DNA from 4 places in the Modestobacter sp. SSW1-42 genome. Region 2 is predicted to be linked to each of the others. Evidence: riboswitches for the same ligand, from Rfam matches in the RefSeq annotation. Region 2 holds a riboswitch; each other region holds the start of a gene.

The links. Region 2 has a riboswitch for cyclic di-AMP ahead of ACGBYP_RS14220 (transglycosylase family protein). Riboswitches for the same ligand answer to the same signal wherever they lie in the genome.
Region 1: linked by a shared signal. The riboswitch ahead of ACGBYP_RS21155 (C40 family peptidase) and the one ahead of ACGBYP_RS14220 (transglycosylase family protein) in region 2 are both predicted to bind cyclic di-AMP.
Region 3: linked by a shared signal. The riboswitch ahead of ACGBYP_RS09380 (C40 family peptidase) and the one ahead of ACGBYP_RS14220 (transglycosylase family protein) in region 2 are both predicted to bind cyclic di-AMP.
Region 4: linked by a shared signal. The riboswitch ahead of ACGBYP_RS21135 (M23 family metallopeptidase) and the one ahead of ACGBYP_RS14220 (transglycosylase family protein) in region 2 are both predicted to bind cyclic di-AMP.

The regions. Positions count from the first base shown of each region.
Region 1 covers NZ_JBISCA010000007.1:70,460-74,661, forward strand. Annotated here, with positions in the region: gene ACGBYP_RS21145 (M56 family metallopeptidase) at 110-1,051, opposite strand; gene ACGBYP_RS21150 (BlaI/MecI/CopY family transcriptional regulator) at 1,048-1,410, opposite strand; cyclic di-AMP (ydaO/yuaA leader) riboswitch at 1,683-1,834, shown strand; gene ACGBYP_RS21155 (C40 family peptidase) at 1,846-2,892, shown strand; gene ACGBYP_RS21160 (DUF305 domain-containing protein) at 3,635-4,202, shown strand, end outside.
Region 2 covers NZ_JBISCA010000003.1:816,980-821,181, forward strand. Annotated here, with positions in the region: gene treY (malto-oligosyltrehalose synthase) at 1-1,183, shown strand, start outside; cyclic di-AMP (ydaO/yuaA leader) riboswitch at 1,566-1,727, shown strand; gene ACGBYP_RS14220 (transglycosylase family protein) at 1,731-2,447, shown strand; gene treZ (malto-oligosyltrehalose trehalohydrolase) at 2,629-4,202, shown strand, end outside.
Region 3 covers NZ_JBISCA010000002.1:836,947-841,148, forward strand. Annotated here, with positions in the region: gene ACGBYP_RS09375 (DUF3817 domain-containing protein) at 1-100, opposite strand, end outside; gene ACGBYP_RS09380 (C40 family peptidase) at 236-1,465, opposite strand; cyclic di-AMP (ydaO/yuaA leader) riboswitch at 1,482-1,652, opposite strand; gene ACGBYP_RS09385 (hypothetical protein) at 1,805-2,344, shown strand; gene ACGBYP_RS09390 (GNAT family N-acetyltransferase) at 2,353-2,811, shown strand; gene ACGBYP_RS09395 (YhjD/YihY/BrkB family envelope integrity protein) at 2,859-3,695, shown strand; gene ACGBYP_RS09400 (PPK2 family polyphosphate kinase) at 3,685-4,202, opposite strand, start outside.
Region 4 covers NZ_JBISCA010000007.1:65,376-69,577, reverse strand. Annotated here, with positions in the region: gene ACGBYP_RS21140 (peptidoglycan DD-metalloendopeptidase family protein) at 1-654, shown strand, start outside; gene ACGBYP_RS21135 (M23 family metallopeptidase) at 878-2,125, opposite strand; cyclic di-AMP (ydaO/yuaA leader) riboswitch at 2,236-2,390, opposite strand; gene ACGBYP_RS21130 (hypothetical protein) at 2,538-2,996, opposite strand; gene ACGBYP_RS21125 (winged helix-turn-helix domain-containing protein) at 2,993-3,607, opposite strand; gene fliL (flagellar basal body-associated protein FliL) at 3,890-4,202, opposite strand, start outside.

The DNA.
Region 1 (4,202 bases), on a different contig from region 2:
TCCTCACATCCCATTGCTACTACTGGTCGTAGTTGCAACGGCAGTAAGGGTGTTCGTCTTGAGGGGGAGAGGCCGCTGTTCAGAGAAGGGCTCGCGGGAAGTGAGTGGATCAGGTGACCGCGCACAGCACGATGTTGAAGCCCAGCCACGTGGTCGCCGCGGGAAGAAGCAGCGCCCCGGTCGCCATCGCCAAGGTCCCCGGCCAGCGGAGAAGATGGCTCATGCGCCACGGGTCGGTGGTTTCCAGCCGGCTGATGCGCAGCTCGGTCAGGCGGGAGGCCATGGCCAGCCCGAAGGGGAGGACCGGCTGTCCGGTCATCCGGCGCAGCGCGACCTGAACGGCCTCGGGCCCGCACCGCCGCGCTGCGTGGGCATCGGCGGCGAGCTCCACCAGGTCCCGAATGGCGGCCGGCGCTGCGCGCAGCAGGGGGCACCAGGGGAGGGCGGCGGCCAGTGTCTCAGCGATCGTCACCAAAGCGTGGTGGTGGCCCCGTAGGTGTGCACGCTCATGCTCCAGCGTCGCTGCGACTGCCTCCGGTGGCAACTGCGCCCGCAGCCCATCCGAGGCGATGATCACCCCGGGACGACCGCTGATGGACATGGCCATCGCCCGGTGGTCAGCGACCCACAGCGGCTCACCGGCCGAGGAGCTCGAGGCCAGCAGTCGCAGCTGCTGTACATGCGGGGCGTGCCGCCGGACCGACCGCACGCGCTTCAGCACCGCTCTGCCCAGGCGCACCACGATGGTCGCGGCCATGATCAGGCTGATGCCGGCGACCGTCTGCTGCCAGGCAGGCACGGTGCCCGTGGTGACCGCGGTCCAGCAGCCCCCCACCAGTTGGATGAGCCCACTGGCCTCGTGCTGGTCCATCGGCAGGGCGAGCAGGCCGATCATGGCCAGGGTCGAGGCGACCAGCCCGACAGACAACAGCGACCAGCCCACCAGCAGGATCGTGGGATCCACCCGCCGCTCAGCCAGCCACAGCAGCGACCGGTGCCCGTAGAGACCCAGAGCGGTTCCGGCGGCCAGAACAGCGAGCATGCCGATCATGAGGTCGCTGCCCGCCGCTCGAGCGCCTCACGCAACACCAAGGACTCCTCATCGGAGGCCGTCTCGGCGAAGTGCAGCAGCACCGACCGGGGATCGTCTGAAGCGTCCAGGATCTCCCGCAGCGAGGCCGCCGCCGCACCCTGGCGCGTCACGGTCGGGCGGTAGCTGAACGCCCGACCCACCGGCTCCCGCTCCACCAAGCCCTTGCGCAGCAGGTTCCCCAGCACGGTCATCACGGTGGTGTAGGCCAGACTGCGTTGCGGCGGCATCTTCGCCAGCACCTCGCGCACGGTCAGCGGGGCGTCGGTGGACCACAAGACGTCCATCACGGCGGCCTCGAGCTTGCCCAAGTGAGGCATGGCCGCTCCTCACTTCTCCTGGGTCAACACGGTCCGGCAGCGCTGCGCGAGGCCACAGTGTGGCCTGCGGGTTCATCTGGATGAGTCGTCATCGTATGAGCTGCACCCGCTCAGCACCCCACGACCAGAAGCACCAGAGGCTTCGAGGACCACCTCATCTGCCCCACCAGCATCAACTATCCGACACGCATAGGACAGCGGGATGGTCCGGTGATCACCGCCCTATCTTCAGCGGCGCCGGGACGAGTTGTCGTCACCCACGAGGGGACCTCGGTCCGGCGCCGCCGAACCTCAGCCCACCGTTGAGGACCGGGGACCCACCGCAGTCCTGGGGTCAATCGTGCCCGCCCACGCCGGGTGGCACGACGGGCGACTTCCCGCCCGAACCCGTCAGCTAACTCGGTATGCGGCCACGGAAGACAGGAGGGCGCCCCCGTGGCGACCACGCACCCCTACCGGTTCCGCCGGGCTGCCGGAGCGCGCCCGGCCACCGCGCTCGCGCTCCTCACGGTGCTCACCGCCACAGGCGTGGCCCTGACCCCCGCCGGGGCCAGCGCCGCCCCGGGTGAGGCCGCGACCGGGGAGCAGGCGGCCCAGCTGGCCGCCGACAGCGGCCACCAGCTGGAGGTGCTCACCGAGGAGTACAACGACGCCCGGGAGACCCTCGCTCAGCAGCAGGCCGCCGCCGCTGACGCCGCCGCCGCACGGGCGGCCGCCGACGCGCAGCTGGCCGCCCTGCAGGACCAGATCGCCGCCGTCGCGCACACCGCGTTCACCGGGGACGGGTTGGGCCCGCTGCAGGCCTTCATGACCAGCGGGTCCGCCGATGAGTTCCTCGAGCGGGTCGCCACCCTCGACTCCGTCGCCGGCTACCACAACGACGTCTTGGCCCAGGTCGCCGAGTCACGCGCGTCCGCCGAGCGCGCCGGTGCCGCCGCCGCGCAGGCCACCGCCGCGGCAGAGCAGCAGCTGGCGGCCGTCCAAGGGCAGCAGGAGCAGCTGCAGACCGAGATCGCTGATTACAAGGCCCAGTACGCCGCCCTCACCGCCGCCGAGCAGGAGCAGGCCAACGCCGCCCACGGCGGGCCGGCTCTGCAAGCACCGGCCGCTGGCTCGGTGCAGGCCGGCAGCGACGCCGCCCAGGTCATCATCGACACCGCCATGGCCCAGGTCGGGGACCCCTACGTTTGGGCCGCCGGGGGGCCGGACGCCTTCGACTGCTCGGGGTTGACCCAGTACGCCTTCGCCGCGGCCGGGATCTCCCTGCCGCACTCCAGCAAGGCCCAGGCCGCCTTGGGGCGCCCGGTGTCCCGGGCCGAGCTGCAGCCCGGTGACCTCGTCTACTTTTTCAGCCCGGTCAGCCACATCGGCATCTACATCGGTGGCGGCAAAATGGTCCACGCCCGGACGTTCGGCGAGCCGGTCAACGTCGGCAGTGTGGATATGTCCGGTTATGCCGGGGCGCGCCGCATCCTGCCCTGACCAGCACCTCACCGACCTTATTACCGCCTTGCCGCAATGCCGCCATGCCGCCATGCCGCAATGTCGCAATGCCGCAAGTACTCGAGCAGCCCTTCGAGCAGGAGCCCAGTACTACCTGAGGTAGTAACCTGTGGGATGTGCTGGGACGAGTGGGGACGATGCGGGCAGCTCGACTGCTGGTGTTGCTGACCCTCGCGGCGGTCTTCGCCATGCACGGGCTGCAATGCATCAGCGCCGACCCCGGCGGCACCCACCCCGCCGACCACGGCGCCATGTCCTCCGCGGACTCCGCGGCCCTCGTGGCGTCAGGGGTGTCCATGGCGCCAGCGGTGTCCATGGCAACCAATGCCGCGGTCCCAGGCCACACCGCCGCGGTCGCGTCCGCCGGTCCAGCCCACGGCGCGCCGGCGGCGGCAGCCACCGGCGCGACAGGCTCGTCCAGTCCCGAATCAGGACATGGCTGGGCGCACGCCCTCGCGGTGTGCCTGGCGGTACTACTAGCCGGACTGGCCGGCCTGGCCGTGCTGGCGGCGGCACTCCTGCTCAAGAGAGCAACACCGATCGGCAGCCGGGAAGTCTTGCTGGCCCGCGCCCGATCCTGGTGGGCCGCGATCCAGCTCCCTAGACCACCCGACCTCGCCTCCCTCTGTCTCCTCCGGATTTAGGCCGAACCACCGACCCGGCCGCTCCCGCGACCACCGGGTCAGTCGTCCACCACCAGATCCCACCCACAGGAGAAGCAATGACCCGCACCACCCTTCGCCGCGCCCGCCTCACTGCTGGCCTCATCGCCGGCGTCGTCGTCCTCGCCGGCTGCTCCAATGGCTCCGATGACAGCACCGCAGCTGGTGGCAGCTCCGCCAGCTCCGCCGCAGGCAGTGCATCGGCGAGTGCGTCGGCTGAGTTCAACGACGCCGACGTGGCCTTCGTCCAGGGGATGCTCCCGCACCACGAGGGTGCCCTGGAGATGGCCCAGCTGGCCGAGGGCCGCGCGCAGGACCCCCGCGTCCTGGATCTGGCCAGCCGGATCGAAGCCGCCCAGGAGCCGGAGATCGAGACCATGACCGGCTGGCTGCAGGCATGGGGGCAGCCTGAGTCCGGCGGCATGGGCGGCATGGACCACGGCGCCATGGGCGGCATGGACATGGACATGTCCGGCCTGGAGGCCGCCTCCGGGACCGAGTTCGACCGGATGTTCCTGAAGATGATGAGCGAGCACCACCAGCAGGCGGTCGACATGGCCAAGACCGAGATCTCCGACGGCGAGAACGCCGACGCCATCGCCCTGGCCGAGGAGATCTCCACCTCCC
Region 2 (4,202 bases):
CCTGCCCGACGGCCGCGCCCACCTCGACGAGACGGTGGCCGCGGTCAAGGAGCGGCGACCGGAGCTGGCCGCCGCCGTCGACGCCCTGCACCCCCTGCTGGGCAGCGCCGGCACCGAGCTGGCCACCCGGTTCGAGCAGACCTCGGGCCCGGTCATGGCCAAGGGCGTCGAGGACAGCGCCTACTACCGGTGGGCGCGGTTCGTCGCGCTCAACGAGGTCGGCGGCGACCCGGCGCAGTTCGGGACGACGGTCGCTGCGTTCCACGAGGCGCAGCAGCGCCGCGCGGAGCGCCGTCCGGCGTCCATGACGACGCTGTCGACGCACGACACGAAGCGCAGCGAGGACGTCCGCAGCCGGCTGGCGGTGCTGGCCGAGCTCCCGGACGAGTGGGCCGCGCTGGTCCGGGGCCTCATCGCCCGGCACCCGCTGGCCGACGCCTCCCTCGCGCACCTGGTGTGGCAGAACCTGGTGGGCGCGTGGCCGCTGTCCCGCGAGCGGGCGCACGCCTACGTGGAGAAGGCCGCCCGCGAGGCCGGCACCTCCACCACCTGGACCAACCCGGTGCAGGAGTTCGAGGACCAGCTGCACGCCCTGGTCGACGCCGCCTTCGACGACGCCACCACGAACGCCGAGATCACCGCGTTCGTGCAGCGGATCGCCCCGCTGGGGTACAGCAACTCGCTCGCGCAGAAGCTCCTGCAGCTGACCATCGCCGGGGTGCCCGACGTCTACCAGGGCACCGAGCTGTGGGACTTCTCGCTGGTCGACCCGGACAACCGCCGTCCGGTCGACTACGACCTGCGGCGCGACCTGCTCGCGCGGCTCGACGGCGGGTGGGTGCCGGAGGTCGACGAGACCGGTGCCGCGAAGCTGCTGGTGGTCTCCCGCGCGTTGCGGCACCGCCGCGACCACCCGGAGGCCTTCGCCGGGTACACCCCGCTGACGGCCACCGGCGCGGCCGCCGACCACGTGGTCGCGTTCGACCGCGGTGACGTCGTGACCGTGGCCACCCGGCTGCCGGCCCGGCTGGCGACCACCGGCTGGGGCGACACGACGCTCGCGCTGTCCACCGGGGCGTGGCGGGACCTGCTCACCGGCACCCGGGTCGTCTCCGACGCCTCGGGCATCCCGCTCGGCGAGCTGCTCTCCGCGCTGCCGGTGGCGCTGCTCGTCCGCGACTGACGCGAGGTCCCGCGGCCTCCCGGCCACAGGGCATCACCGGCCCCCTCGACGACACGTCGAGGGGGCCGGTGCGCGTCGGGGGCACCCACCCGTTCGCGGCACCACCGGTCGTGCGCGCTGACGCGGACACCCGCAACAGATGGTGCCCGGGCCCTTGGCGGAGCCCGGTCCCCGCCACATGTCGAGGAGTCGATTTGTCGACCGTCTGTAACGGAACGGTCTCGGAGCGCACGCGATACTGCGCATGTCGCCACATTCTCGGCGCGACGCGCCGTCGATCTGCGACACGCCGCTCGCCAGTTGGCAGTTGTCCACCTACCGTCGTCCTCGCGTTCGGGCCTTCCTGGCCGAGCGCGGCACCGGACCGCTCAGCCCCGTCCGCCGGTGACCTCAACCAGACCCTTCCGGACGGGGGCGGGGGACCCACATCCGACGCGCCGCCCACCCAGCGCCGCGCGTCTACGGGGTGAAGCCGCAGATCTGCGGCCGGGCACCGATCGCCCGAACCCGACAGCTCACCTCGCAGGCGGTGATCGGAGGAACACGCATGTCCAAGCACTCTCAGTCCCGTCCGGCCCTCGTCCGTCGTGCCCTGCGCGGCGGCGTGGTCACCGTCGGGGCCGCCGCTCTCGGTCTCGGTGCCTCGGTCGGCATCGGCACCGCGACGGCATCCGCCGCCGAGCACGACTGGAGCGGCGTCGCCCAGTGCGAGTCGGGCGGCAACTGGAGCATCAACAGCGGCAACGGCTACTACGGCGGCCTGCAGTTCTCCCAGAGCACCTGGGCCGGCTACGGCGGCACTGCCTACGCGCCGCGCGCCGACCAGGCCTCCGCCGCCGAGCAGATCGCCGTGGCCGAGAAGGTCCTCGTCGGCCAGGGCGTCGGCGCATGGCCGACCTGCGGCAAGCGCCTGACCGGCGGCACCACCGCCGTGGCCGAGCAGAAGGCCGCCCCCGCCCCCAAGGCCGAGGCGCCCAAGGCCGCCCCGAAGGCCCAGGCCGCCCCCAAGGCGCAGGCTGCCCCCAAGGCCCAGGCCGCGACCCCGAAGGCCGCCCCCAAGGCGTCCGCGGAGCGCAAGAACGCCGCCGCCACCCGTTCCACCCGCCAGGCGCCGGCCGCTGGCAACTACACGGTCAAGCCGGGCGACACCCTCGGCAAGATCGCGGCCGCCAACGGCACCTCCTGGCAGTCGCTGTACGCGAAGAACCGCGGCATCGTCAGCAACCCGAACATGATCCACGTCGGTCAGCTGCTCGCCGTCTGACCCACCTGCCGGGCCTGCCCCGGACCCGCACGGCACGAACGGCCGGGCACCCCAGCGTGGGGGTGCCCGGCCGTTCGCCGTCCCGGGCACCCGGTGACGAGGGCGACGGTTCGACCGCGTGTGGGCGGGCATGATCCAGCCGCTCTCCCACTCCCCCGCACCACCGCTCCGGAGGTCCTCCATGCCCCAGCCCGTCGAGTTCTCCGTCTGGGCCCCGCTGCCCCAGCGGGTGCGCCTCCAGCTCGACGGGCAGGTGCACGACATGGAGCGGGACGACGCCGGCTGGTGGCGGGTGACCGCGCCGGCCGAGCCCGAGTCCGACTACGGCTTCCTGCTCGACGACACCGAGCCGGCGCGCCCCGACCCCCGGTCCCGCCGCCAGCCCGACGGCGTCCACGGCCTGTCCCGCCGGTACGACCCGTCGTCCTACAGCTGGGGCGACCGCGCCTGGACCGGCCGCCCGCTCGCCGGCGGCGTCGTCTACGAGCTGCACGTGGGCACCTTCACCCGCGAGGGGACGTTCGACGCCGCCGTCCGCAACCTCGACCACCTGGTCGACCTGGGTGTCGACTTCGTCGAGCTGCTGCCGGTCAACGGCTTCAACGGCACCCACAACTGGGGCTACGACGGGGTCGCCTGGTACGCGGTGCAGGAGAGCTACGGCGGCCCGGCGGGCTACCAGCGACTGGTCGACGCCTGCCACCAGCGCGGCATCGGCGTCATCCAGGACGTCGTCTACAACCACCTCGGGCCCTCGGGCAACTACCTGCCGGAGTTCTTCCCCATCTTCGCCGCGGGTGCGAACAGCTGGGGCAACGCGATCAACCTGGACGGCCCCGACTCCGACGAGGTCCGCCGCTACATCATCGACAACGCGCTGATGTGGCTGCGCGACATGCACGTCGACGGGCTGCGGCTCGACGCCGTCCACGCGCTGGTCGACGAGCGGGCCACCCACGTGCTCGAGGAGATGGCCCAGGAGGTCGAGAAGCTCTCCGTCGCCGAGGGCCGCCCGCTGACGCTGATCGCCGAGAGCGACCTCAACGACCCCTCGCTCGTCACGCCCCGCGTGGCCGGCGGCAAGGGCCTGGACGCGCAGTGGAGCGACGACTTCCACCACTCGCTGCACACCCAGCTGACCGGCGAGGCGCAGGGCTACTACGCCGACTTCGCCGCCGGCGGCCTCGGCGGGCTGGCGAAGGTGCTCACCGGCGCCTTCTTCCACGCCGGCGACTGGTCCAGCTTCCGCCGGCGGCACCACGGCCGCCCGGTCGACACGAACGCGCTGCCGGGCTGGAAGTTCCTGGGCTACCTGCAGGACCACGACCAGATCGGCAACCGCGCGGTCGGTGACCGGATCTCGGCCTCCCTCTCCCCCGGCCTGCTCGGTGTCGGCGCGACGCTGGTGCTCACCAGCCCGTTCACCCCGATGCTGTTCATGGGCGAGGAGTGGGGCGCCTCGACGCCGTGGCAGTTCTTCACCAGCCACCCCGAGCCCGAGCTGGGCAAGGCCACCGCGGAGGGCCGGATCGGCGAGTTCGCCGAGCACGGCTGGGACGCCGACGTCGTGCCCGACCCGCAGGACCCGGAGACCTTCACCCGGTCCAAGCTGGACTGGTCCGAGCTCACCGAGGAGCCGCACGCGCACGTGCTCGCCGTGCACAAGGCGCTGATCGCGCTGCGCCGGGCGCACCCCGACCTGGTCGACCCCGACCTCACCGCCGTCGCGGTCAGCTGGGACGACGCCGACCGCTG
Region 3 (4,202 bases), on a different contig from region 2:
ACATCCCGGCCAGCAGGAGCACCCAGGTCACGGCCTCGGCGACCGCGACGACGCGGAAGGCGCGGGCGACGGTGCGCGGATCGGTCAGTACGGCGGGCACGGAGCTCCTCGGGTCGTGCGGTCGGTGGCGCTCATCCTGCCCGGGCTCCCTGTGTGCCCGGACCGGCCCACCCCGGACGCACCGGTGCCCCGGACGCCGTGTGGCGGCCGGGGCACCGGGGTCGTGCGATCTGCGTCAGCCGACGCGGCGCATGGCGGTGATGGCGCCCACCGCGTCGATGGGGGCGACCTTCACCACGTCACCGCTCGTCGGGGCGTGCACCATCTGCCCGTTCCCGATGTAGATGCCGATGTGGTAGACGGGGCTGCCGAAGGCGATCAGGTCGCCGGGCTGCAGGTCGCCGCGGGAGACCGCGCGGCCGACCGTCGCCTGCTGGCTGCTGCTGCGCGGGAGGCTGACCCCGGCGGCGGCGTAGGCGTACTTCACCAGGCCGGAGCAGTCGAAGGAGCCGGGACCGTTCCCGCCCCACACGTAGGGCTTGCCGCGCTGGGCCATCGCGGTGGCGACGGCAGCCTGGCCGGAACCACTGCCGCCGCCGGCGGGCGCCGCAGCCGCGACCGGGGCGGGCGCCGCGGCAGGGGCGGAGGCAGCGGCCGGCACCGGGGCCGGGGCCGGCTCGGTGGCGGACCGGGTGGCACGGGAGGCAGCCGGGGTCCGGCGCTCGGCCGGTGCGCTCGAGGCGCTGGAGCTGGCTGCGGCGGCCTGCTCGGCGGCAGCGGCCTCGGCGGCGGCCTGCTGCGCGCGGGCGGCCGCGGCGGCTGCTGCGGCCTGCTCCTCGGCGAGCCGGCGGGCCCGCTCCTGCTCCTCGGCGGTCAGCCGCTCGAAGTCGGCCTGGTAGGCGGCGATCTGCGCCTCGAGGTCGGCCTGCTGGCGGGCGACCTGCTCGACCTGCGCCTGGGCGGCGGCGGCGGCCTGGTCGGCGGTGGCCTTGGCCTGGGCGGCCGTCTGGGTCGCCTGCTCGGCTGCCCCCAGGACCTCGTTGTTGTGGTCGGCGATGGTGTCCAGCGTGCCGACGCGGTCGATCATCTCGTCGGCGGAGGTGCTGGTCAGCATGGCCTGCAGGGTGTCCAGCCGGTCACCGGTGTAGGCGCTGCGGGCCACCTCGGTGACCTTCTCGCGCGCGGTGCCCACGGCTGCGTCGGCGTCGACGACGGCGGCGGCTGCCTGTGCGGCGGCCTGCTGCTGCGCCGTCAGTGCGTCGGTGGCGGCGTGGAACTGCTCGGTGACGACCTCGAGGTCGTTGCCACGGGCGGCGATGAGGGCCGCGGCCTCCTGCGAGTTCGCCGGCGTTTCGGGAGCGGCCGACGCGGGAAGGGAGGTGAGGGAGACGACGCCGGCGGCGGCCAGCGAGATCAGGACGGCGGTCGTGGACCGACGGCGCGCAGAGTTGAGCGAACTCGCCATGTGAGGCGGGTGTTTCCTTTCTTCCACTCGCCGCCTACCGAGTTAGCTGACGGGTTCGGGCGGGAAGACGCCCGGCACCACGCGGCCCGTACGGGTCGCGAGGAGCTTCACCCCAGTGCTGCGGTGGGTCCCCGGTCCACTGGCCCGCCGTGCTGCACGGGCCGCTGTGGTTCGGCGGCGGTCCAGGCGGTCGCTCCCCGGGAGGGGGCTGAGGTGCCCGTCCGGACCGTCGCCCACCGTAAGCGTGTGACCGGGAGATGACAAACGGTCGGGCGCAATTTGTGCAGAAACTCCTGGCGTGTGCCAGGACACGCTCACCAAGCGTGACAGGCTCGCCGGATGCGCGGCCTGGGACGGCGGGAGTTCTGTCTCGTGCTGCTCCGCCGGATGGCAGATCTGCGGCCTGACCTGGTCATCGACGCCCTGCCGCGGCTGTCCGCGGACCGTGCCGAGGCCCGCGAGGCGCACCGCCGCTGGCAGTCGCTGCAGCACTCGGCGAACGGGCCGCACGGCGTGTCGCGGTACGCCGCCGTCCTCGGTCCGCCCGAGGAGTGTGAGGAGCGCCGCTCCGGCGACGCGGTCCTCGACGTCCGCCGGTGGCCGCTGCCGCTGTGGCCGCACCTGCGCTGGGAGGTGGTCACCGTCCGCGGCGGCCCGGTCCTGGACGGGCAACTGGTGCGCGCACCCGGCTCCCCGGTGCCGCCCGCGGCGCCCGGGGACCTGCGGGTGTGGGCGCACGTGGTCGGTGACGTGGCCGGACTGCCCGGCGCGCAGGTCGTCGACCCCCGCGTGCCCACCCGCTGGGAGGTGCACCTGCCCGGAGCGCGGGCGCAGTTCGTCTGGGGGCTGCTGCAGCAGGTGCAGCCCGGACCGCCATGATCGGGGACGTGCCGAGCCTCTCCCCCGCCGCCTGGGACGACCCGGTCGTGCAGCAGCTGACCACCGCCCAGCAGGACGAGCGGCGGGCCCGCTACGACGGCAAGGGCGAGCCCGGCGTCCCGCCCTCGGCCGACGACGTCGCCGTCGTCCTCGTCGCCCGCGACGACGACGGGACGCCGCTGGGCTGCGGGGCGCTGCGGGCGCTGGAGCCCGGCGCCGCCGAGGTCAAGCGGATGTACGTCGTCCCGGCGGCCCGGGGGCGCGGGGTGTCCCGGCTGGTCCTGGCCGGGCTGGAGGCCGAGGCGCTGGCCCGCGGCTGGACCACGCTGCGCCTGGAGACCGGGCCCCGGCAGCCGGAGGCCATCGGGCTGTACACGGCGGCCGGCTACACCCCGGTCGGCGCCTTCGGCCACTACCTCGGCGAGGACGCCGCGGGATCGCTCTTCTTCGCCCGGTCGCTGACCTGACCGACCCCGCCCGGGCGCGACCGGGCCGGACCTGGTCACATGGGCGCGTGCAGGTGGCGAGAGAGGCACGCGGCCTGCTGGCCACCATGCGCGACCGGCTGCGCGGCCGCGACACCGCGCTGATCGCCGCCGGGCTCACCTTCTACGCCGGGATCGCCGTCGTCCCGGCGCTGGTGCTGTCCCTGGGCCTGACCAGCTGGGTGGCCGGTGCCGACCAGGTGCGCACCCTCACCGGGCGGCTGGCGTCGGTGCTGCCGGCCGAGCTGGGCGCCCCCGCCGCGGTCGCCCGGCTGGCCGAGGCGGGCACCGGGCTCAGCGTGGTCGGGGCGCTGCTGACCCTGCTGCCGATCTCGCTCTACGGCGAGGGGGTGCGCCGGGCGCTGCTCCGCTTCAGCCCGGCGCACGACCGGTTCACCGCCTGGCGCGGCCGGCTGGCGTCGCTGCCGCTGCTGGTGCTGGCGCCGCTGCTGCTCTACCCGTTGCTGCTGGTGGGGCGGCTGCTGGCCCGGTTGGCCGAGACCCCCGGCTTCGCGGCCGGGCTGGGTGGCTTCGCGGCCGGCTACTACTCCGTGCTGTTCGCCCTCACCCTGCCGCTGATCTGGGTGTTCCGGGTCGTCGCGGCCGGCCGGCTGCGGTGGCGGGCGGTGGTGGTCGGCGCGCTGTTCACCGCGGGCTCGCTCTCAGGGTTCCTGCAGGGGTTCGTGCTGTTCCTGGCCCTGCCGCTGGACCTCGGCGCCCCCTTCGGCGGGCTCACCGTCGTCGGCGGGGTGGTCGCCGTCGGCTTCTGGCTGTTCATGCTGCAGTTCGTGCTGATCGCCGGGTGGCTGTTCACCGAGGCGGTCGACGAGCGGCTGCGCCGGGGGGCGCCCGCGCTCAGTCGCTGACCGGGTGCTCCTCGATCAGCCGGTCGCGCTGCTCGGCGACGTCGTAGGTGGGCTCGGGCAGCCGCGGGTCGAGCTCGGTGAGCGTCTCCAGCAGCAGCCGGCCCACCGCCCAGTTGCGGTACCACTTGCGGTCGGCCGGGACGACGTACCAGGGCGCGGTGTCGGTGCCGGTGCGCTCCAGCGCCGTCTCGTACGCGCGCTGGTAGTCCGGCCACAGGGCGCGGTCGTCGAGGTCGGAGGGGTCGAACTTCCAGCGCTTGGCCGAGTCGTCGAGCCGGGCGAGCAGCCGCTGCTTCTGCTCCCACGCCGAGATGTGCAGCAGCACCTTCACCAGGGTCACGCCGTCGTCGGCCAGCTGCTGCTCGAACCGCACGATCTCGCGGTACCGGCGCTCGATGACCGGCATCGGCGCCAGCTCCCGCACCCGGCCGGCCAGCACGTCCTCGTAGTGCGAGCGGTCGAACACGCCGAGCTTGCCGGGCCCGGGGACGGCGCGCCGCACCCGCC
Region 4 (4,202 bases), on a different contig from region 2:
CAGCAGCAGCAGGCGCGGGAGAAGGCCGAGGCTGAGGCTCAGGCCGCCGCGGCCGCCAAGGCGGCGGCGCAGGCCGCCGCCACGGCCAGGGCGGCAGCACAGGCCACCTCGCCGTCCAAGCAAGCGGCGCAGACCACGCCCCAGGTCAAGGCGGGCACCCCGGCTGCCAAGCCAGCGGAGCCGGCCGCCGGGCCCAAGCCAGCTCCGGCCCCGGACATCGCCGATGCTCCCGCACCGCGGCCGGTGACCGGCGGCGGCGTGGCCCCGACCGGTGGCCGGTTCACGACGTGCTTCGAGATGCGCTGGGGGGTCATGCACAACGGCGTGGACATCGCCGCCCCGATCGGCACCCCGATCTATGCCGCCGCCGCCGGCCGGGTGGTCCGCGCCGGGGAGGCCAGCGGGTACGGGCTGGCGGTCTACCTGCAGCACGATGACGGGTCAGTGTCGGTCTATGGGCACATCAACGACTACTTCGTGACTGCCGGGCAGCGGGTGTCGGCCGGCACGGTGATCGCCGAGGTGGGCAACAAGGGGCAGTCCACCGGTCCGCATCTGCACTTCCAGGTCAACACCGCTGGTCTGCACACCGGTGCGGTGGACCCCATCTCCTGGCTGGCCGCCCGCGGGGTCTCGATGGGCGGCCGGTGCTGAGCTGGAGCACCCGGTCCGGTCAGGCAGCTGGCGGCCGGCCTGCTGATCAGCTGCCGGGGCCCCCTGCCGCTGGCGGCCCGTGGCCTGGGGTTATCTCCTCGGCCACGGGCCACCTGCGCTGCAAACGCTCACGGCGCGCCGGCGGGGGGTGGGCACGGCGATACGTCAGTACCGATCACCCGGCGGGGCCACCGGTTCAGCTGTCCATGGCCCCGCTGGGTGGTCAGCCGCAGCCACCGCCCATCGACAGGCCGCGGGCGGTGAGCCACGGAACGGGGTTGGTGCGGTTGACGTACAGCCCGCCCTGGTGCACCTCAAAGTGCAGGTGGGCGCCGGTGGACTGGCCCTTGTTGCCGACGGCGGCGATCTGCTGCCCCGCGGTCACCCGCTGGCCGGCGGCGACGGAGTAGCTGTCGATGTGGCCGTAGAGGGTGATCGAGCCATCGGCGTGCTGCAGGTAGACGGCCAACCCGAAGCCCGACGCGGGACCGGCCTGGAGCACCACGCCATCGGCGGGGGCGTAGATGGGGGTGCCGATCGGGGCGGCGATGTCCATGCCGTTGTGCATGGTCCCCGAGCGGGTGCCGTAGCAGGAGGTGACCCGGCCGGTGGTCGGGATGCCGGTGCCGGCGGCGCTCCGCTCGCTTCCACGGGAGGCCGCCTGGTTGCCCCGTTCGGCCGGTGCGGTGGCCCCGCTGGCCGTCCCAGGTGCGGCGGGGATCGAGGCGCTACCGGCCCGCTCGGCAGCTGCTGCGGCCGCGACTGCGGCGCTGCGGTCCTGCTCGGCAGCTGCTGCGGCTGCCGCTTCACGGGCGAGGGTGGCCAGCCGCTCCCGGGCCTGCTGCAGCTGCTGCTCCAGCGCGGCCCTCTCCCCCACGGCGGCGTCGTAGGTCTGCTGCGCGGCCGCGAGCTTGTCGTTGGCGACCCGCTCGGCCTCCGCGGCGGCCTGGGCGGCCGCATCGCGGGCGTCCACCGCGGCCTTGGCCGCCTCGGTCGCTGCCTGCTGCTGGACCTGGACGACCTCGAGCTGCTGGAGCTGCTCGGCCCGGGCCTCCCCGAGGTGGTCTAGGGTGGCGGCCCGATCGAGCACCTCATCGGGGCTGGCCGCGCCGAGGAACGCCGAGGCAGCGCCATAGGCATCCGCGCCCATGTAGCTCCGCCGGCCCAGGGCCGCGACGTCGGCTCGGGCCCGGTCGACGGCCGCGGCGGCAGCGGTCAGCTCCGCGACGCGGGCGTCGGCTTGCTGCCGGGCGGTGACCAGCTCGGCCTGGGCGACCAGGCTCTGGTCGGCGACAGCTTCGGCTTCCACGGTGAGCTGCTGCAGGTTCTCCTCGGCTGCCGCCACGGACTCCTCGACGTCGCGCAGCGCGGCCTCGGCCGCGGCGAGCTCGGGCTGGCTCGCTGCGGCCGGCGCTCCGGGTGCCGCCTGGGCCGCGGGGCCGGTGAGAGCCAGCAATAACGCCGCGCTCACGGACAGGGCTGATGCGAGCGCTGGGGTGCGCCAGCGGGGCCGGCCCGGGTGGGGCCGATGACGGGCAGGGTCGTGCAAGACGTCGTGCGATGTCGCCAACGCGACGGGCTCCGTTCTCCCTCACCGTCTACCGAGTTAGCTGACGGGTTCGGGCCGGAGACAGCCCTACTCGCGGCGGCACGGTGGCCGGTCGAGATTCACCCCAGGGGAACGATGGGTCCCCGGTCCGCCACCGCGAGCGGTGGCAGTTCGACGGGGTCCGGGTGAGGACCTCGGGGCGAGGTCGTGGCTCACTCGGACCGGGCAAGACGATACTACGAAGCTAGATAGTTGTCACAGGTCGGTAACGCCGGCCAACTACTTCGGCCTGCCTCCGCACGACAGACCCGCCCCCATGCTCAGGCGCGCCAGCTCAGAAGATGTCGAGTGCAGGCAGCAGCTGGGCAATGGCCTCGACCATGGCGGTGGCATCGGTCAGCGCCTGGCGGGCTTCATCGACACTGGTGATCTCCGGCCCCGTGGGTCCGGGGTACTCCAACTCGTGGCGGCGACGGCGCAGGTAGCCGAAGTCGGTGAATCCCGGTTCGAACTGCGCGCGCAGTGCGCGTTCGACCACGATGTGGCCACCTTCGTGAGTGGCCCGCAGACCCTGCTGGGCGAGCACAGCAGCCCCGGCCTGACGGGCGGCGTCGTAGGCGATTATGAAGGCGGTACCCGGATCGGTCTCCAGCAACGTGCCGGCCGACGTAAGCAGCTGGCGCGCTCGATCCAAGGTCGCCTGCGCGGCCAGCTGCGCGCCGGGCGCCCGCTGCAGCTCCCGGTCGGCGATGAGCTGCTCGACCTCCGCTGCGCCCTTGGCCCAGCTGGTCATCGCCGTTCACCGATCCCCGTCAGCGGCGGTGCCGCCGCCTCCGAGGATGGGTTGGCGGCGCGCTGGATGACCGTCAAGTAGCTGGAGCGGTGCACCTGGTCGACGAGTGCGTCTTCAGCGGCCCGCCACTGGTCCGGTGTCCGCAGCGCCGGGTTCACCGGGAGCCGCAGACGCGCGGCGGCCCGGTCGGCGGCGGCGTAGACCGCCGCGCGGTGCGGGGTGCCGATGATCAGAACGTCGATATCAGCCGGCGGTGGGCCGTCCTGCCCGGCGTACCGAGCTGCCCAGGACCCGAACAGCAGCACCGAGTCCACCTCAGGCAGCTCGACGAACTCCTCGCCGATCACCTGGGCCGGGCCGAAGGTGAGAGTCAGCAGCTCGGTCAGTGCACGGGCGGCGGGATGACCGGCGTCGGCCTGGTAGAGACGGGTGCGGCCGACACTGCGGCTGACGACCAGGCCAGTGTCGACCAGGCGAGCCATCTCCCGGTGCGCGGTACTCAGCGGAACTCGTGCCGCCTGCGCCAGCTCGCTGAGGGCGTACTGGGCGTCTGGGTGCAGATGCAGCTGAGTCAGCAGCTCCGCCTGTTGCTGCGACCGGAAGATCGGCATCAGCGACGGAGACTTACTTCTCATAAGTGAGAAGATACTTCCATGAATCGGAAGTGGCTAGGGCTGACGCGAGCCCTCGGTAACCAGCCACCCCCGACGGATGCATCCTTTCGCTCCTCCAGGTCGAGGCAGTAGATGAAGACCCCACCGCCGACCAGCCGGCGCCGGGGAGCCGGCACCGGCTGGTACGGGACAGCCCCTCGTGAGAGGCGCGGGGTGGACTGCCAGGCGCGATGCTTCAGGTGCGGCGCATCAGCTTGGGCGGGACGGCTAGGGGTCCTTTCACTGAGTGACGTACTCCGTGTACCAGAGCTCGTAGACATCCCCGTGGTAGGCCTCGATGACGGCCTCCTCGAAGTGGGCCTTCATCGCCTCGCGGTTGGCCTGCACGTCGGTCAGGGTCACGCCGGAGAACTGCGAGATCGCGATGTCCAACGCCTTCGAGCCGTCCGGCTTGCCGCCACCGCCGTGCCCGCCACCGGCGTTCAGGTCATAGGCCGCCGACATCTGCAGCGTGAAGCCCAGCTTCAGGTAGCTGCCGCCGGCCAGGTTGATCGCCACCGGCTCGACGGCGAGCACCACGGTGCCGGCCTCC